2 regions of the Nocardioides sp. NBC_00368 genome follow, and region 2 is predicted to be linked to the other one. Evidence: predicted binding sites of a transcription regulator. Region 2 holds the regulator's gene; the other holds the start of a gene.

Region 1 (9,620 bases), 430 kb from region 2:
GGGGTCGCCCTGGCCGGCGCATGGTTGCTGAGGAGTCCAGGGATGAACGACCAGGTCGCGATCACAGGGCCTTCCGAGTCCGAGCTGCGGGCCGTGGGCCAGACCAAGGTGCTCTTCGGGCACAACTCGGTGGGGATGAACATCATCGACGGGGTCTCGAAGGTCTACTCCGACGCCTCGGTCTCAGCGCCCGTCATCGCCGATGTCACCGGCGGGACCGTGGACGCCGAGGGTGAGGGCGCGATGCTGCGGCATGCCTACATCGGGGTCAACGAGGACCCGGCGAGCAAGTTCGCCGCCTTCGAGGAGGTGATGGACAGCCCGGCCGCGAAGGACATCGATGTGGCGCTGATGAAGCTCTGCTACGTCGACATCACCGCAGCCACCGATGTGCAGGCCGTCTTCGACGCCTACGTGTCCACGATGGCCGCGGTGGAGGCAGCGCATCCGGACGTACGTTTCCTCTACACGACCGCGCCGCTCACCGCCGACCGCAACTGGAAGTCCAAGGTCAAGGCGGCCCTGGGTCGAGACGACCAGATGGGGCCGGCCGACAACATCGCCCGGGAGCGCTACAACGCGATGATCCGGGAGAAGTACGCCGCCACCGGCCGTCTCGTCGACATCGCCGCTGCCGAGGCGGAGGGCACCGGGGAGCGCAGCCAGGACGGCACCACCTACTACGTGCTCAACGAGAACCTGACCTTCGACCGTGGTCACCTCAACGAGGCCGGCTCGGAGGCCGTCGCCGCGGAGCTGCTCAGGGTGGTGGCGACCCACAGTCCGGTCGCCTGAAGTGCAGACGTCGGGCGATGAGTATGCGATGAGCCTGCAGGGGGTCGGGATCGACGTCGCCGACATCCGGCGCTTCGCGCGGCTCCTGGCGATGCGCGGCTCCGGGTTCGCGGTGCGGTGGTTCACCGACGCCGAGATCGCCCAGTGCATGGCCGCGACGACCCCCGCCACGGCCTTCGCGATGAGGTACGCAGCCAAGGAGGCCGTCTGGAGGGCGCTCGGTCCCGGCGAGTGGTCCGGGCCGCTGCCGTGGCGCGGGATCACGGTGCTGGAGGATGCTCCTGGGTCGCTCTCGGTCAGCCTCGAAGGCCCTGCCGCCGAGCTCGCGACCCTGGCCGGTGTCACCGTGGTGCGGGTCGCCACCGTCCCCGGGCCCCGGATGGCCATCGCCACCGCCGTCGCCGAAGGCGACCCGATGCGAGGTGACAATGCCTGACCTTCGACTCGACCACATCGGCATCCAGGTCCGCGACCTGCACCGCACCGCCGAGGCCTTCGAGCGGCTCTTCGGCTACCGGCGCGTCACCGACCCCGTCGTGAACACCCGTCACGGGGTCCGCGGGGTCTTCCTGGAGAAGCCCGACTCTCTGCCCATCAAGCTCATCACACCGGTGACTCCTGGGCCGCACTCGTACGGCCTCCATCATCTGGCCTTCATGGCACCTGATCTCGAGGTCACGCTCGTCGAGCTCGGGGCTGCTGGGGCTCGTACGCTCAGTCCGCCGCAGCCTGGGGAGATGTTCGACGACGAGCTCATCGCGTTCGTGCGGGCTGCTGGGATCAACGTGGAGCTCATCACCACCGATCGGCGTCGGGGGCGGATCGACTGATCGTGGTCCGGTGGTCGAGCTTGTCGAGACCATGCTCCGGTGGTCGAGCTTGTCGAGACCACGTGTCGGGGACCAGCGACGCCCGGTGGTCGAGCTTGTCGAGACCACCCTGTGCGTAACCGTTTCTTCGTGGCGGATCTGGGCCGCCGACCCTTTCCTGAGGGTGTTCTCGATCTGGTCCGGCGTCAAGGACGGGCCTTCGGCCCGCCGGCTTCGCCGGCCGCTTCGCGGTCCTGGACTCCGGACCAGATCGAGAAAAGATTTGGCTGGCTATCGGGGCGGCGGCCCGGGTGCGGCGCAGCGAGATTCTTGTACGGGATCGGACTGCTTTGGGGTGGGATGGTGGCCCTTCGGGCCACTTACCATCCACAAGAACGACGATGTTTGCTGACCGCGAAAAGGCCTTTGACCTGGGAGAATAGGTGGATCGATCGGCCTGTAGAAGGTAGAATCAGACCCATCGCAGCACACCTCTGAAGGAGGATCGTGATGAGTCTCGGGCGCGAGATCGACCACTGGGATGCCAACCCTGGCGATGCGATCGACGCTGCCTTGAGCGCCATCGAATCCTCCTTCCACGACCTGCTGTCCAGCGATCCCGTCTATTGGCGGACCGAGCAGAAGAAGGACCTGCTCGAACGACTCGAGAAGCTCCAGGCCCAGCAGGCCGCGTTGAAGCTGCGGGTGCTCGCTACCGCCGGCGATATCGCTGAGGAGACCGGTGCGAAGGACGCCTCGGGGTGGCTGCGGACCGAGCTGCTCGTCGACAAGGCTGTTGCCCGCGCCCAGATCAAACTTGCCGCCAGCGTCGGCAAGTACGAGCGCGTCGCCGCAGGTCTCGCCGAGGGTGTCGTGTCCCCGGACAAGGCCCGGGTGATCACTCAGGCACTCGACAAGATCGAGACCGACCCGGTCGCGAGCCGCGAGGACCTGGTCTTGGCCGAGAAGCTGCTGGTCGACTACGCCACCCGGCTGACCGCCAACGAGCTCCGCATCGTGGGGAAGCGCATCCTGGCCGAGATCGATCCGGCCCGGTTCGAGGACGCCGAAGCCAAAGCACTGCTGGCCGATGAAGAACGCGCCCAGCAGAAGACCGCGCTCCGGATCTGGGACAACCACGACGGGACCGTCGGGTTCGACGGTGTCCTCCCGACCTCGGTCGGGATGCGGTTCAAGCGACTGGTCGAGGCCTACGCCCAACCCCGCAAGCAACAGCTCCTGGACAAGGGTGCCCCGTTGCCGCCGTGGGGACGGTTGATGGGCCAAGGCTTCGCCCGGCTGCTGGAGACCGTCGACCCCGCCAGCTTGCCCAGGCACGGTGGCGACGCCACCACCATCAACGTGGTGATCTCCCTGGAGGAGCTCCGCAAAGACCTCGGGGTCGCGACCCTGGGCTACGACGAGACCAACGGCACCACCATCAGCGCCGCGGAGGCCCGGCGGATGGCGTGCAACGCCACCATCATCCCCTGGGTCCTCGGCGGAGATGGCGAGGTCCTCGACGCGGGCCGGGCCAGCAGGCTCTTCCAGCCGATCCAACGCAAAGCCCTCCGGTTACGGCACAAGTGCTGCCAGGCCGAAGGCTGCGACATGCCACCCGAATGGTGCGACGCCCACCACCTCGACCCCTGGGCAACCGGCGGCAAGACGAATCTCAAGGACGGCGCCCTCCTGTGCCCACACCACCACCGACTGGCGCACAACCTTGCCTATGTTCATGAGCGGTTGCCGGACGGCGGCACCATCCGCTTCACCCGTCGCCCCTGAACCAGCAGGACGAGCACGGACCGCACCCCCCGCCGAGTCGGCGCAACTGTCCCGTCTGGCGCGCGTGAGTCGGCGTGACTGTCCCGTCTGGCGCGCGTGAGTCGGCGTGACTGTCCCGTCTGGCGCGCGCGAGTCGGCGTGACTGTCCCGTCTGGCGCGCGCGAGTCGGCGTGACTGTCCCGTCTGGCGCGCGCGAGTCGGCGTGACTGTCCCGTCTGGCGCGCGCGAGTCGGCGTGACTGTCTCACGCACCGGGTCGGAGTCCTTGCTGCGGTTCTGGCGACGTCGTCGCTGGACCCTGGCGCCGTTTCCACGCTCTATTTCGGGACAGATGCGCCGACTCGGCGTTGGGTAGCGGGACAGATGCGCCGACTCGGCGTTGGGTGGCGGGGCAGTTGCGCCGACTCGGCGTTGGGTAGCGGGACAGTTGCGCCGACTCGGCGGGTATCAGGTTCAGGGGCTTCAGCCGTCCGTGGAACCCTCCCGACGCCCACGCCGGATCTCGGTGTCGAGAGCGTCGAGGTGCTGGGTCCAGAAGCGGCGGAACGGGGTGAGCCAGGCGTCGACCTCGGCCAGGGGGCCGGTGTCGAGGGAGTAGATGCGGCGGGTGCCGTCGGGACGTACGTTGGCGAAGCCGTGCTCGCGCAGGACCTTGAGCTGCATGGAGACCGCGGGCTGGCGGATGCCGAACTCGGCGGAGATGGTCTCGACGACCTCGCCGGAGGTGAGGTCGCCGGCGGCGAGGAGCTCGAGGATGCGGCGGCGTACGGGGTCGCCGAGGACGTCGAAGGCGTGCAAGCGGCTACTCCGGGAATGCGGTGTAGGCGGCTACGCAGCGTTCGCCGGCGGCGCGGGCCTGGTCGGGGGAGGTGCCGAAGGCGATGTCGGCCTCGACCCAGGCTGCGGCGGAGCCCTGGGTGTGCTCGATCATCGCGGGCAGCGCCTCGGGGGACATCGGGTCCATCTTCTCGGCGTCGGGGGCGGAGAGGTGGAGGGCGAGGCCGAGCAGCATCTGCTCCCAGCCGATGCCGACCGCGCTCGGGCCGAACTCCTTCCACTGCTCGGGCGGGACGGGGGCGGAGTGCTCGAGCCGGAGCAGCGTACGGCCTCCGGAGGCGGTGAGGGTCGCGTCGACCCACGACTTCATGTCGCCGTAGTCCCAGGTGATCGACAGCAGCTTCGGGCGGTCGCAGGCGAGGATCTCGCCGCCGGCGTTCCCCTCGAGCTGGTAGCGGCCGCCGACCTCGAAGTCGCCGGTGACGGGCATCAGCCAGCGCGGGATGCGCTCCTTGGTGGTCAGCGCGTCCCAGACCTCGTCGGGGTCGGCGTCGTAGCTGCGCTCGACGACGAGCACGCGCAGCTCCTCGCCGCCGCGGGTCGTCGTGGTCAGCGCGCGGTCGACCGCGCCGAGATGGTCGGCAGGAATGAAAGGTGGTGTGCTCATGCCTGCCGACGTTATATCAATGAATCTTGATATTCAACCCGCTCAGCCGACGGGCAGGTGGGCCTCGGGTCCGACGAACCGGAAGGCGATCTGGAGCTTCTTGAGGCTGCGGGGATCCGGGGTCGACTTCGCACCGGTGCCGCCCGTCTTGAGCTCGAACTTCTTCCAGGCGGCGAGGGTGGCGTCGTCCACGATGCCGTTGACCACGAGGTTCGCTCCGGCCTTGACGTTGAGCGCGTTCTGGATCCAGCCCACGCCATGGGTGCGGATCCGCTTGCCCTTGCGCAGTCCTGCGGCGATCTGGAACTGCTTCTGGATGATCGCCAGGTTGGACTTGGTCTCCTTCGGCTTCCAGGCCGGCTTGGCCCTCGACCTCGCGTACGCCGCGTAGTCGAAGATCGTGGCCTTGACGTCGGCGGGGTGCCAGGTCTCGTCCGAGCCGACGCCGTGCTGGCCGCTGAGACCGAACGCGTGGTTGTAGTAGTCGGTGATCTGCGAGCTGGTGGCCAGGAAGCCGAAGAGCGCCGGGCCGCCGTCGACGAACTTGCCGACGGTGACCCCGAGGTCACGGAAGTCGTCGGTCCGGACCACCCCGGACTGCGGCGGCAGCGTGAATCCGTGGATGTGATGGCCGAACTTCGGCGGGAACCGGTACCAGCACGCGTAGCCGTTGGCCCGCAGCCACTTCTCCTGCGTCCTCCAGTTCACGCCCGGGATGTGCAGATCGGCGCAGGCGTCGTGATCATGGGTGCCGGCGGACGCCTTGACGGTGGTGTTGAACGGGGCCTGGACCGGGTCGGTGCGATCTCGCCGGGCTCTGGTGTGGTGTCAGACATGGAACCTCCTGGTTCTGGGTGGGACATGTCTCCACCTCTCAGCCTGTTCCGGTCAGCGCACGGCGAATCGCAACACCGGCGATCTACCCAGGACTGGCGATCTCGGCGACCTCCTCGACCAGCATCGGAGCCGCGTGGAAGTAGGCGGTCGTACGCCGCTTCTGCTCGATGTCGCGATAGACGCGCTCGACCTGCTCGACGGTGAGCCCGGTGGCCTCGGCGACGGCTGCGGTGGGGACGTCGTTGTTGAGGCCGTACAGGCACAGGTCCATCCGCTGGTAGGGCAGCGAGAAGTAGAACTCCTCCTGCGACTGCTCCAGCGAGTAGGTGTCGGTGGTCGAGGGCCGCGCCTGGATCTCCTCGGGCACACCCAGGTGGGCGGCCATCGCGTAGACCTGAGACTTGTAGAGATGCGCGATCGGCTTCAGGTCGGCGGCACCGTCGCCGAGCTTCACGAAGAAGCCCTGGTCGTACTCGAGCCGGTTCGGGGTGCCGGCGACGGCGTAGTTGAGCCTGTCGGCGTGGAAGTACTCCAGCGCCTTGCGGGCACGCTGCTTGAAGTTCGTCGCCGCGACGATCTCCAGGTAGGCCTCGGTGGTCAGTCGGTGGGTGCTCTGGGTGCCGTGCGGGTCCTCGACGACGACGGAGAACAGCCGGAACGTGTCGGAGTCGACCACGCTGGGGAGCACGATCTTCGACTTCCACCCCGGTCCGTACGCCGATACCACTCGCCGGATCGCGTCGTCGCGCCGTTGGTAGGCGCCGAGACCGACCAGGACGGGGGAGATGTCCTCGAGCACCGAGTCGATCCCGAGGGAGTCGGTCAGCTTCGTGCTGTAGCCGATCGTGTCGTCGGACGACTCCTGCTCGGGCATGTGCAGCGCGAAGACCCGCTCCCGGCCGAGCGCCTTGACCGCCAGCGCGGCGACCACGCTGGAGTCGATCCCGCCGGAGACCCCGAGCACGATGCCCTTGCGCTTGTTTGCCACCAGATAGCGGCGGATCGCATCGCCGATCCGGGTCGCCTCCGCCTCCTCGTCGAAGCGGAGCGTCTCCGGTCCGTACGCTGCGTTCTGGCTGGTCGTGGCTGTGCCTGTGATGGCTGGGCTGGTGGTCATGCCGAGGTCCTTCCGGTGGGCTCGAGGCCGGTGGGTTCGAGAGTGGTGTCGAAGACGGTGAGTGGTTCTGGTGGCACGGCCGCCGCGGCCGGGCCGGTGAGCAGCTCGCTGTGCAGCAGCTGGGTGGACAGCACGGCCACCAGGCGCATGTTGTCGGTGTTGCCGAGGCCGCGGCCCTGGGTCCGCCGGGCCTTCTCCAGCAGCCGCTGGACGAGCTCGGGACGGAAGACCCCGGCCGCCTCCAGGGAGGCGCCCGAGGTGACGTCGAAGACCCAGTCCGGGGTACCGCCGGCGAAGAAGGCCGCCGCGTCGGGTGCCCGGTAGGGCTGCTTGGGCCGGCGCAGGATCTTTTCGGGCACCAGGTCGGCGAAGGCCCGCTTGAGCAGGTGCTTCTCGTCCAGGCCGTGGATCTTGTGCTCGGCCGGGACCCGGCCGGCGAGCTCGGCGACGTGCGGGTCCAGGAACGGAAACCGGCCCTCGACGGAGTTGCCCATCAGCATCCGGTCCCCCTGGGAGGCGAGGATGTAGCCGGGCAGCAGGGTCGTCATCTCCAGCCACTGGGCGCGCGCCACCGGGTCCCAGGAGGCGGCCGCGGCGGGCATGCCGGCGACGACGACGTCGGCCGCGCCGCCGCCTGCCGAGCGGAGCTCGGGCCGCAGCATCGAGGCCAGCACCGCGGTGGAGTCCCAGCGTGGCCGGTGCGACATCGCCAGGTCGTCGGGCGAGAGGTTGCGCGAGAAGAAGCTCCGCGCGAACGCCGGCGCCTGGTTGGGGGAGCGGTGCATCCACGGGTAGAGCTGCTCGACCGCCGCCTCGGCGGCCGCCGGGTCGCGCAGCCACAGGTCGCGGATCTTGGCCTCGCGGAAGATGTCGTAGCCGCCGAGCACCTCGTCCGCGCCCTCGCCGGTGACGACCACCTTGAAGCCGGCGTCCCGCACCAGCCGGGAGAGCAGGAACATCGGCGCCGGGGCGGTCCGCAGCAGCGGCGACTCGGCGTGGCGTACGACCTGGGGGAAGACGTCGGCGATGTCGCGCTCGCTGACCACGACGTCGTGGTGGACGGTGCCGAGACGCTCGGCCATCAGCGCCTGGAAGCCGCCCTCGTCGAACTCGGCCTCGGCGAACCGCAGCGAGAACGTGTGCAACGGCGCGCTGGTGAACCCGGCAATCGCCCCGGCCGTGACCGCGGAGTCGATCCCGCCGGAGAGGTACGCAGCCACCGGCACGTCGCTGCGCTCGAACCGCAGCCGGGTGGCGGCCATCAGCGTCGTACGCAGCGCCTCGGCGTTGGCCTCCAGGTCGGTGAGCTCCTCGGCCCCTGCCTGTGGGAACGAGGGCGCCCAGTAGCGCTGCTCGACCTCCACGCCGCGACCGTGCCCGTCACGAACGATCAGGTAGGAGCCGGGCGGCACCTGGGAGATCTGCCGGAAGACCGTGCGTGGCGCGACCGCCGACCACAGCGTCAGCACCTGGTCGAGCCCGATCGGGTCCAGCTCGCGCGGGACGTCGGGGGAGGCGTAGAGCGCCTTCACCTCGGAGGCGAAGAGCAGCTGACCCGCCACGCGCGTGTAGAAGAGCGGGCGGACGCCGAAGCGGTCTCGGGAGAGCACGAGCGAGTCCGTGCGGCGGTCCCAGATCGCCAGCGCCCACTGGCCGTTGAACCGCTCGAAGCAGCCCGGTCCCCACTCCTCCCAGGCGTGCACGATGACCTCGGTGTCCGAGCGGGTGTCGAAGACGTGGCCGCGGGAGCGCAGCTGGGCGGCCAGCTCGACGTGGTTGAAGATCTCGCCGTTGAAGGTGACCCAGATCTGCCCGTCCTCGCGGCAGGAGCGGCCGGTCATCGGCTGGGTGCCGCCGGCGGTGTCCACGATCGCCAGCCGGGTGTGGCCGAGCGCGACCCTCTCGTCGCGGTAGTAGCCGCTGCCGTCGGGTCCGCGGTGGGCCAGGGCCCCCAGCATGCGTCGCACCAGGGCAGGCTCAGGCGACTCGGTGCTGCTCAGCACCCCACAGATCCCGCACATGGCGCTCCTCGATCGATCCCGGACGGTGCCCGAAGAGTTGCCCGCGAGGGCATCCCGGGACACCGGGATGGGGGCGTTTATCACCCAATGTCGGCATCTCCGGGCCTGATTTCGGCTCCCGGCCCTCTTCGGCTGACAGAACGGGAGGGCATTCGTAGACGTTCGTAGACAGGAGATGTGATGGCGGACGTACAGAGCACGATCGAGGGCTTCATCCTGGACAGCCTGCTGCTGGGTGACGAGACCCGGCTGCCCGGGCCGACCGAGTCGCTGGTCGAGTCGGGTGTCATCGACTCGACCGGGATCCTGGAGCTCATCGAGTTCCTCGAGGCGGAGTTCGAGATCTCCGTCGACGAGGCCGAGACCGTGCCCGAGAACCTCGACGGCGTCGCCAACCTGGTGGCGTACGTCGCCCGGAAGACGTCAGAGGCACAGAGCCTTGCTAGTTGACGGAGCTCGAGACACAGGCGACTTCGACGTCGACCTGGCCAAGATGTACGCGATCGTCCTCGACGGTCCGCGTACGTCTTGGCTGTCCAGGCTGCGGTTCTGGCTCTTCGACTACGAGCTGCACTGCGTCGCCTGCTACCGCTTCGGCCGCTGGGCGTCCCGGCTGCGCGCCCGCAACCGTCTGCTCGGCCTGCTGGCGCTGGGCGTCTACTGGTTCTGGAACCGGCGCAACATCCGCGTCCACCACACCGACATCTTCCGGCGCGCCGACATCGGGCCCGGGCTGCTGCTCATGCACCGCTCGGGGATCATCGTCGGTCCGGCCGTGGTCGGCAGCAACTGCGTGCTCCACCAGAACGT
Region 2 (9,620 bases):
GTGATACCAGACGGCGCCGGTGGTGGCGTTCACCGAGAGCATCCCCTCGATACGGTCGCCTTCGAGCGTGTGCAACGTGTAGTAGCCAGGGAAGGCCTCGGCTTCGGCGACGGTGAGACCGTCGTGATCCTCGGCCCAGGCTTGTGCGGTGGCCCGGGCCTGCTCGGCGCTGAGCCGAGCAGACGCGCCGGGGCGGGCCATCATCCCGTAGCGGGTGTTCCACATCATGGCCGGCCCGAACTCGAGCTGCACGGCCCCGGTCGACGGGTCGACCAGCACCTCGGTGGCCTTGGCCCCGTCGGACTCCTCGAGCTCGGCGTAGTAGTTGTTCGCAAACCGCATCACTTCGCCTACGCGCAGCCCCGGCCCCAGCGTCTCGGCGAAGTCCTCGGCTCGGTCTCGTGCCTCCGCGAGATCGTCCACCGGGTCGCGATCGCCGGACAGCCACCTCGACTCGGCCGCGCCGCCCATCATCGGCATGCCCGTTCCTCCCCAGGGACCGTACCCGCGGCGGGAGTCGTCATCCTGGGCGACCAGCCAGGCTCCGGAACCGAGCATCGCGAGCAGGGCGACCAGTGGAACCCACAGGCTCTTCAGCGTACGCATCACCGGGACTCGGTCCCGGTGGTCCTGGAGGAACGCAGGGTGGCGCGCATCGACCGGTAGGTCTCCTCATCCAGCTCACCGGCGGCGAAACGCCGGTCCAAGATGTCCTCAGCACTCTCCGTGGGAGCTCCGCCTCGTCGCGGCGCGGAGTCACCCCCGGCACCTCCGGTCGGCAGGACGCGGGCGATCACCCAGATGACCAAGGTGATCAGCCCGACCCAGAAGATGGTCATGGCGATCCAGCCCACGACCCCCATGCCGTATCCGTAACCCATCATTTGTCGACTCCTGTCCTTCGAGCGGAGCCCAACATCGCGACCGCGCGGCGCGCGCCTCCGTTCCTACAGTGATCGTCACGCGCCGACCGTCCGGGCCACAGGGACGAAAGCCACCCATCGGAGGGCCGGAAGGCTGTCGGTGCTCCCACGTCATGGTTCCGAGGAGACCGACATCGATGCCGAGCCCGCTCACCCGGCGCCAATGTGCCTGACCCGTGGCCCGATGAGCTCGACGACGAGGCCGTACGCCTCGTACCGCAGGCGCGCCCTCGGTCGAACGGGATCTGTCGACGGTGGCGGCTGTAGCCGGAATGCTATTCGTGCGTCGTCTCCCATTCCTCGATGATCCAGGAACGGGTACGGGTTCGGTCAAGGAAGCGCGCTTCGTCCTCGGCTACGCCGGAGCCAGGTGCGTACACAGCAGCGATCCACTTGTCCCGAGTTGCTCGGTCCTCGAACTGCAAGCGGGTCATGACATCGAAGTCCGCGTCGGAGCTCCGCTCGTCAAGAGTGGGGAGATAACTGCGTGAATATGCTGCCGGAGCCGGCGCGACGCTCAGGATGAGCGGTACGTGGTGGTGCTCGTAATAGTCGATGAACTGGTCACGGCTCATCCCAGGGCGGGCCGTCAGCAGTGCGATGGATGTGATCATCGGAATCCTTCTCTGTGTGGCCGGCCATGGCGGCGAGTCTGCAACTTCTGGTCCAGGCGTCCAGTCGCCTCTCCGCTCCCGCGCAACGCAAGAGGGGCCACCGGCCGAAGTCGATGACCCCTCTCTGCAGGAGGTACTGGCGCTGACTCAGCGCCCGGCTATTGATGCATCAGATGCAATAGCGGAGGGTTTCAGCTGCAACCAGAGGTCGAGCCGCAGCCCTCGCAGACGTAGCAGGACCCGGCGGGGCGCATCTTGGTGCCGCAGGTGAAGCAGAGCGGGCTGTCGATGGCCATACCGCTGATCGACTCGAGCAGCTCGGCGGTGGTGTGGGCGGCCTTGGGCGCCTCCGCTGCAGGCGCCTCGGCGGGAGCCTCCTCCTCGACGTCGGCCTCGACGACCTCGGTCTTCGCCTCGACCTTGCGCTCCGGAGCCGGCTTCTGGACGAGCTCGGCGGCGGTGGTGCCGTTGCCGAGCTGCTCGTAGGAGCCGGTCTCGAGGTAGCGCTGACGCTCGTCGGCGGAGTAGATGCCGAGAGCCGAGCGGTCCTCGAAGGACATGTAGTCCAGCGCCAGGCGGCGGAAGACGTAGTCCATGAGCGACTGCGCCATGCGTACGTCCGGGTCGTCGGTCAGACCGGCGGGCTCGAACTTCAGGTTGGTGAACTTGGAGACGTACGTCTCCAGCGGAACGCCGTACTGGAGGCCGACGGACACCGCGATGGAGAAGGCGTCCATGACACCGGCCAGGGTCGAGCCCTGCTTGCCGAGCTTGAGGAAGACCTCTCCGAGCTCGCCGTCGGCGTGCGCACCGGAGGTCATGTAGCCCTCGGCGCCACCGACCGTGAAGGAGGTGGTGCGCGAGACGCGGGACTTCGGCAGGCGCTTGCGGGTCGGGGCGTAGACGATCTTCTCGATGATCTTCTCGACGACCTCGGGCTCGACCTCGGCCTCGGGAGCCGGAGCAGCAGCGGTGGAGAGACCCTGGTCCTTCTTGGCGTTCTCCGACTTGCCGTCGGCCAGCGGCTGGCCGACCTTGCAGTTGTCGCGGTAGATCGCGGTGGCCTTCAGGCCCAGCTTCCACGACTCCATGTAGACCTGCTCGATGTCCTCGACGGTCGCGGACTCGGGCAGGTTGACGGTCTTGGAGATCGCGCCGGAGAGGAACGGCTGGGTCGCCGCCATCATGCGTACGTGGCCCATCGGCTGCAGCGCGCGCTTGCCCATCGCGGTGTCGAAGACCTCGTAGTGCTCCTGGCGCAGGCCGGGGGCGTCGACGACGTGGCCGTGCTCGGCGATGTAGGCGACGATCGCCTCGATCTGCTCGGCCTGGTAGCCCAGCTTGGTGAGGGCCCGCGGGATCACCTGGTTGACGATCTGCATCGAGCCGCCACCGACGAGCTTCTTGAACTTGACCAGCGAGAAGTCGGGCTCGATGCCGGTGGTGTCGCAGTCCATCATGAAGCCGATGGTGCCGGTCGGCGCGAGCAGCGAGGCCTGGGCGTTGCGGAAGCCGTTGACCTTGCCGATCTCGACGACGTCGTTCCACACCTTCGTCGCCGCGTCGATGATGTTGCGGTCGACCGGGTTGATCGAGCGGACCGCGTCGTTGGCGGCCTGGTGCTTGCGCATGACCCGCTGGTGGGCCTCGGCGTTGCGGGCGTAGCCGGCGTACGGACCGACGACGCCGGCCAGCTCGGCCGAGCGCTTGTAGCCGGCACCGGTCATCAGCGAGGTGATGGCGGCGGCCATGGTGCGGCCGCCCTCGGAGTCGTACCCCAGACCCATCGCCATCAGCAGGGCGCCGAGGTTGGCGTAGCCGATGCCGAGCTGGCGGTAGTCGCGGGTGGTCTCGCCGATCGCCTCGGTCGGGAAGTCGGCGAAGCAGATGGAGATGTCCATCGCGGTGAAGACGACCTCACAGGCCTGCTGGAAGCGCACGGCGTCGAAGGTGTCGTCGTCCTTGAGGAACTTCAGCAGGTTGAGCGACGCCAGGTTGCACGAGGAGTTGTCGAGCGACATGTACTCCGAGCACGGGTTGGAGCCGGTGATCCGGCCCGTCTCCGGGTTGGTGTGCCAGTCGTTGATGGTGTCGTCGTACTGCAGACCCGGGTCGGCACACTCCCACGCGGCGACCGAGATCTTGCGGAACAGCTCGCGGGCGTCGATCTCCTCGATGACCTCACCGGTCGTACGCGCCCGGAGACCGAACTTCTTGCCCTCCTCGACCGCGCGCATGAACTCGTCGGAGACGCGCACCGAGTTGTTGGCGTTCTGGTACTGCACGGACGAGATGTCCTTGCCACCCAGGTCCATGTCGAAGCCGGCGTCGCGCAGGGCGCGGATCTTGTCCTCCTCGCGCGCCTTGGTCTCGACGAACTCCTCGATGTCGGGGTGGTCGACGTCGAGGACGACCATCTTCGCCGCACGACGGGTGGCGCCGCCGGACTTGATGGTGCCCGCGGACGCGTCGGCGCCGCGCATGAAGGAGACCGGACCGGAGGCGGTGCCGCCGGAGGACTTCAGCAGCTCCTTGGAGGAGCGGATTCGGGAGAGGTTGAGACCGGCACCGGAGCCGCCCTTGAAGATCAGGCCCTCCTCCTTGTACCAGTTCAGGATCGAGTCCATCGAGTCGTCGACCGAGAGGATGAAACAGGCCGAGACCTGCTGGGGGGACTCGGTGCCGACGTTGAACCAGACCGGCGAGTTGAACGCGAAGTGCTGGTTGACCAGCAGCCAGGTGAGCTCGCGACCGAAGAGGTCGGCGTCGGCCTCGGAGGCGAAGTAGCCGTTCTCCTTGCCGGAGGCGACGTAGGTGTTCACGACCCGGTCGATCAGCTGCTTCAGGCTCTGCTCACGCTTGTCGGTGCCGATGGCACCGCGGAAGTACTTGGTCGTGACGATCGTCGAGGCGTTGATCGACCAGAAGTCGGGGAACTCCACTCCGGTCTGCTCGAAGACGGTCTCCCCGGTCTTCCAGTTCTTCTGGACGACGTCGCGTCGCTCCCAGGTGATCTCGTCGTACGGGTGGACGCCCTCGGTGCTGAAGATCCGCTCGATCTTCAGCCCGGCGCCCGCCTTCGACGATGCCTGTGCCTCTGCTGCCGTGTCTGTCATTTCGTTCCCCCTGTTGTCATCGATCGCTGTGCCGTACTGCTGGTCGGTGCTGATGGTGGAGTCTCCTGTAGCGCCCGTTCGGGCTTCGTGCGTCGTGCTGTTGTTGTGCTGGATGGCCCGGACAGGTCGCTTCCCCACGGCCTGCCCGGGCCGGTCTGTGGCGCCATCGTTGCGAATGGCCGTGGGATCTAGTCGCTGCCCACCGGGGCCTCGACCGGATGTTCTGCCTCGAAGTCCTGGACTTCCCGTTCCGTACGCAGCATCTGGATCTCGCGCTCGAAGTCGTCGGCCGACCCGAAGGCCCGGTAGACGCTCGCGAAGCGCAGGTAGGCCACCTCGTCGAGCTCGCGCAGCGGCGCGAGGATCGCCAGCCCCACCTCGTGGCTGGGAACCTCGGCCAACCCCTGGCTCCGCAGCGCCTGCTCGACCTCCTGGCCGAGGCAGGCGAGCTGGTCCTCGGTGACCGGGCGGCCCTTGCACGCCTTGCGTACGCCGTGCACCGCCTTGTCGCGGCTGAACGGCTCCGCCGCGCCGGAGCGCTTGGCCACCATCAGCTGCATCTGCTCGACGGTCGTGAACCGCTTCCCACATTCCTGGCAGACCCGACGGCGCCGGATCTGGCCGCCGTCCTCGGCCACGCGGGAGTCGAGCACCTTGGTGTCGCTGTGTCGGCAGAACGGACAGTGCACGGTCGAGCCCCTCTCGTGAAGCCTTGTGGATCCAGGCCGTCTCAGCGGCGGCCCGAGCCTGTGGAACCTGTGGAATTGAGCGTGAGTCCCTGTGGAACAACACCCCCATCGCTGTGGGTCATCCACCCGTTCATGTGAACTAGATGTGGATAACTACAGCGGTGTAACTACTAGATGTAGTGGTAACCGTACGCCCGCCCCTCAGCCGATGCAAGCGAGCGTCGCGTTTCCCCGTGCGCCCGGCGTGTCGCCGGTCAAACACCGAAAGATTCCGGTTCAGCGGCGACGCGCTGGCCCAGATGGGTAAGAATGACCCCGTGACAAACATCTCCGGAGGAAATCGCGTCGGGTCGCGGAGAGGCACGCGCCCCAGAAGCGGTCCCCGGCCACCGTTCATCTTGCCTGCGATCGCGACGCTGGCATTCCTCGTCATCTGGGGAGTGCTGGTGTGGGTCGCCGTCGGTTTCGGGGCCGACGCACGAGGAGGCGAATTCGGCGCCTGGGTGAAGCTCGCCATCGCTGCCGTCGTCGCAGTCGCCTGTCTCTTCCTGACCTTCACCTTCGCCGGGAAGGCCTGGCGGGCCCTCACCGGCTCCCCCACCCCACCGCCCGCCGACGACTACACCGGAAGCCACTCCAACGCCTACGTCGAGGAGCAGGACTACCCGGAGCAGCCCTACGGCGACCAGACGACCTACATGGAGCAGGACTACTACGGCACCGGCTCCTACGGCTACGAGGACACCGGCTCCTACGGCCGACACAGCTCCGACACCGGGAGCCAGTCTCCCTACGGTGACACCGGCAGCCGCTCGGCCTACACCGATACCGGCTCCCAGTCGCCCTACGGCTATACGAGCAGCTCCTCGGACTTCGGCACCACCGGGAGCCGGTCGGCCTACGGCACGCCGAGCTACCAGCCCCCGACGCCGACACCGCCGAGCACCCCGCCCTACTACACGAGCCCGCCGACCCCGGCTTCCACGCCGACGAGCTCCCCGGCGTACGGCTCTCAGGGCTACGGCACGGACAGCTACCCCACCCAGCAGGCCGGCTCGTCCCAGTATCAGTCCGGCGCCTACCAGGCTCCGACCAGCTACGGCCAGACCGGCTCGAGGGCTCGGCTGACCCAGGATCCCGCAGCGACGCAGGCGATGCCCACCCAGCGGCAGCCCCAGGAACCGCCGGCCGCCCAGCCGGACGACGAGTGGCCACCGCGTCACACCACCCGCAACAAGCAGTGGCCGCCACCCGAGCCGGACACCCCCTACCGCGGGCGTCACTGACGACGACCGCCAGGACAGCGAGAGTGCTGCAGACGCTTCCCATCGTCTGCAGCACTCTCACTTTTTCCCCGGTTGCCGGCCGCCAGGGTCGAAGGAGCAGCCGGACATCTGTCGGCGCCTCTACGGCGCGGTCGGAACGATCAGGGTCTGCCCGGACACGAGCATCGAGGACTCGAGACTGTTGAGCTCTTTGATCCTCTGCTCCATCTCCCGAATCGAAGCGTCGGTCCCGGCGACCGCTTCCGCGGAGATGTCCCAGAGCGTGTCGCCATCACCGACGACCATCGTGTGGGCGGCGGGGGCGGGGCTTTTGTCGGCATCACCGTCCACCGCGAAGGCCACTCGCGCCCCGACGAACGCGATCGCGAAGAGCACGACGAGCGCGAAGGCGAACACGACGATCCGCCCACGACGGGTGAGCCGCACCGTCGAGCGACGCACCTCCCGCACGGGCCGGGGCGGCTCGGCTACGGGCAGCACATAGACGGTTGCACTCATCACGGCCTCCAGTTCACAAGTCTCTCGATCACGTGTTCGATCGAGCACATGTTCGAAGGTAGATCACGTGTTCGAACAACGCAAGTAGCGACGCCAAGAATTTTCGAACGCCGACACGCACTTCGAACGAGATCGAACAGATGTTTGATGTCGTGGTGCCAGAGGGACTAATGTGATGACATGACCACGCAGAAGACAGGCACCGGATCAGGCGGTTCGAAGAAGAGCCGCGTCCGCGAGCTGCCCGACGGGCCGCCGGACGCGACCGGGCTCACGCCGCGTCAGCAGCGCATCCTCGCTCACCTGCGCGACAGCATCGAGCAGCGCGGCTACCCGCCCAGCATGCGCGAGATCGGCGCCGCCGTCGGGCTGACCAGCACCAGCAGCGTCGCCCACCAGCTGCGCGCGCTGGAGCAGCGTGGTCTGATCCGCAAGGACCCGAAGCGACCCCGTGCCCTCGAGGTCTTCCTCCCCGAGGTGATGGCCCACCGCAAGGCCATGTCCGGCGAGGAGACCGAGCCGGCGATCGCGGCCGAGGCCGTCGTCAACCCCAACCCCGACGCCGCCATGGTTCCCCTGGTCGGTCGGATCGCGGCCGGTGGCCCGATCCTGGCCGAGGAGACCTCGAGCCAGCAGAGCGTCGAGGACGTCTTCCCGCTGCCCAAGCAGCTGGTCGGCAACGGCGACCTCTTCCTGCTCTCGGTCTCCGGTGACTCGATGGTCGACGCGGCGATCTGCGACGGCGACTTCGTGGTCGTGCGCCAGCAGCCGACCGCGGAGAACGGCGAGATCGTGGCCGCGCTGATCGACGGCGAGGCGACGGTCAAGACGCTCTCCCGCAAGGACGGCAAGGTCTGGCTGCTGCCGCACAACGCGGCGTACGAGCCGATCGACGGCACCCACGCGACGATCCTCGGCAAGGTGACGGCGGTCCTGCGCAGCCTCTGAGTCCTCCGCCACACCTCTCGGAACCAGTCCGGGAACACTGCGTGAAATCCAGCCGCCGGCCCATGACAGGGCCGGCGGCTGCGTCGTTCCATACGGCGTGACCCAGAGCAGCACGCCCCAGACGCAGATCGACCGCCGCACCCTCATCGCCGCCGGGCTGGCCACCGCCGCAGGAGCCGGGGTCGTGGCCCTGCCGGCGCCCGCCGAGGCGGCGGGAACCACACTCAACCACTTCCAGCACGGCGTCGCCTCCGGCGACCCACTCCCGGATCGTGTGGTCATCTGGACCCGGATCACGCCCACCGCCGAGGCGACTCCGGGGTCCGGCCTGGGCGAGGAGATCCTGGTCCGCTGGGAGGTTTCGCCGACCGCGGATTTCAGCCGGGTCATCGCGAAGGGCTCCCACCAGACCGGACCCGAGCGCGACCACACCGTGAAGCTCGACGTCACCGGCCTCTCCCCCGAGAGCTGGTACTTCTACCGCTTCACCTACAACGGCCGGACCAGCCGCGTCGGTCGCACCCGCACCGCTCCGGCCGCGGACGCGACCCCGGACAACGTACGTTTCGGGGTGGTCTCCTGCTCCAACCTGCAGGCCGGCTGGTTCGCCGCCTACCGCCACCTCGCCGGGCGTGACGACCTGCACGCGATCCTCCATCTGGGCGACTACCTCTACGAGTACGGTCCCGGTGAGTACGGCTACGGCATGGCCAACGAGGACATCCGCCCGCACGAGCCGGCCCACGAGATGCACACCCTGGCCGACTACCGGATCCGGCACGCGCAGTACAAGCGCGACGCCGACCTCGCCGACGCCCACGCACACCTGCCGTGGATCGTGACCTGGGACGACCACGAGTCGGCCAACGACGCCTGGCTGCTGGGTGCGGAGAACAACGAGCCCGGCGAGTACGACTGGATCGAGCGCAAGACCAACGCCAACCAGGCCTACGACGAGTGGATGCCGCTACGTGTCGACGGCACTGCCGTCGTCGAGACCGGTGGCCACCTCCACGACCGCATCTACCGGCGGCTGAGGTTCGGCACCCTGCTCGAGCTGAGCATGCTCGACCTGCGCTCCTACCGCTCCGAGCAGGTCGCCCGAACCGATCTGGCCGGCGTCGACGACCCCGACCGTACGATCACCGGCGACGAGCAGCTGGAATGGCTCAAGGAGGGGCTGCTCACCGACGCCCGGTGGAAGATCGTCGGCAACCCCGTCATGATCGCGCCGGTCACGTTCGCGGCCCTCCCGAAGAGCCTGGTCAGCCCGGTCAACGACGTCACCGGGCTACTCCCCGACAACGGCATCGCCTACAACGTCGACCAGTGGGACGGCTACACCGCGGACCGCACCGAGCTCTTCGAGCACATCCGCAACAACGCGATCACGGACACGGTCTTCGTCACCGGCGACATCCACTCGGCGTGGGCCTGCGACCTGCCGTACGACTCCGCCGTCTACCCGCTCGGCAGGACCGCCGGCGTCGAGTTCGTCGCCACCTCGGTGACCTCGAACAACCTCAAGGACATCCTCGGCGCTCCG

Evidence for each region. Region 2 encodes LexA, which represses DNA repair genes until DNA is damaged. Its sites were predicted from a motif close to TCGAACANNTGTTCGA; they were not measured.
Region 1: OG984_RS14780 (HNH endonuclease signature motif containing protein) is a predicted target of LexA. The motif match lies at 2,019-2,034, and genes of this name have one in related genera.

The regions. Positions count from the first base shown of each region.
Region 1 covers NZ_CP107970.1:3,087,329-3,096,948, reverse strand. Annotated here, with positions in the region: gene OG984_RS14795 (SGNH/GDSL hydrolase family protein) at 1-795, shown strand, start outside; gene OG984_RS14790 (holo-ACP synthase) at 824-1,231, shown strand; gene OG984_RS14785 (VOC family protein) at 1,224-1,625, shown strand; gene OG984_RS14780 (HNH endonuclease signature motif containing protein) at 2,115-3,392, shown strand; gene OG984_RS14775 (ArsR/SmtB family transcription factor) at 3,854-4,189, opposite strand; gene OG984_RS14770 (SRPBCC family protein) at 4,194-4,835, opposite strand; gene OG984_RS14765 (hypothetical protein) at 4,878-5,543, opposite strand; gene nadE (NAD(+) synthase) at 5,755-6,789, opposite strand; gene asnB (asparagine synthase (glutamine-hydrolyzing)) at 6,786-8,810, opposite strand; gene OG984_RS14750 (acyl carrier protein) at 8,991-9,260, shown strand; gene OG984_RS14745 (serine O-acetyltransferase) at 9,250-9,620, shown strand, end outside.
Region 2 covers NZ_CP107970.1:3,516,488-3,526,107, forward strand. Annotated here, with positions in the region: gene OG984_RS16740 (hypothetical protein) at 1-606, opposite strand, end outside; gene OG984_RS16745 (SHOCT domain-containing protein) at 606-884, opposite strand; gene OG984_RS16750 (EthD domain-containing protein) at 1,199-1,537, opposite strand; gene OG984_RS16755 (vitamin B12-dependent ribonucleotide reductase) at 1,729-4,653, opposite strand; gene nrdR (transcriptional regulator NrdR) at 4,842-5,342, opposite strand; gene OG984_RS16765 (hypothetical protein) at 5,741-6,628, shown strand; gene OG984_RS16770 (LysM peptidoglycan-binding domain-containing protein) at 6,749-7,126, opposite strand; gene lexA (transcriptional repressor LexA) at 7,307-8,074, shown strand; gene OG984_RS16780 (alkaline phosphatase D family protein) at 8,172-9,620, shown strand, end outside.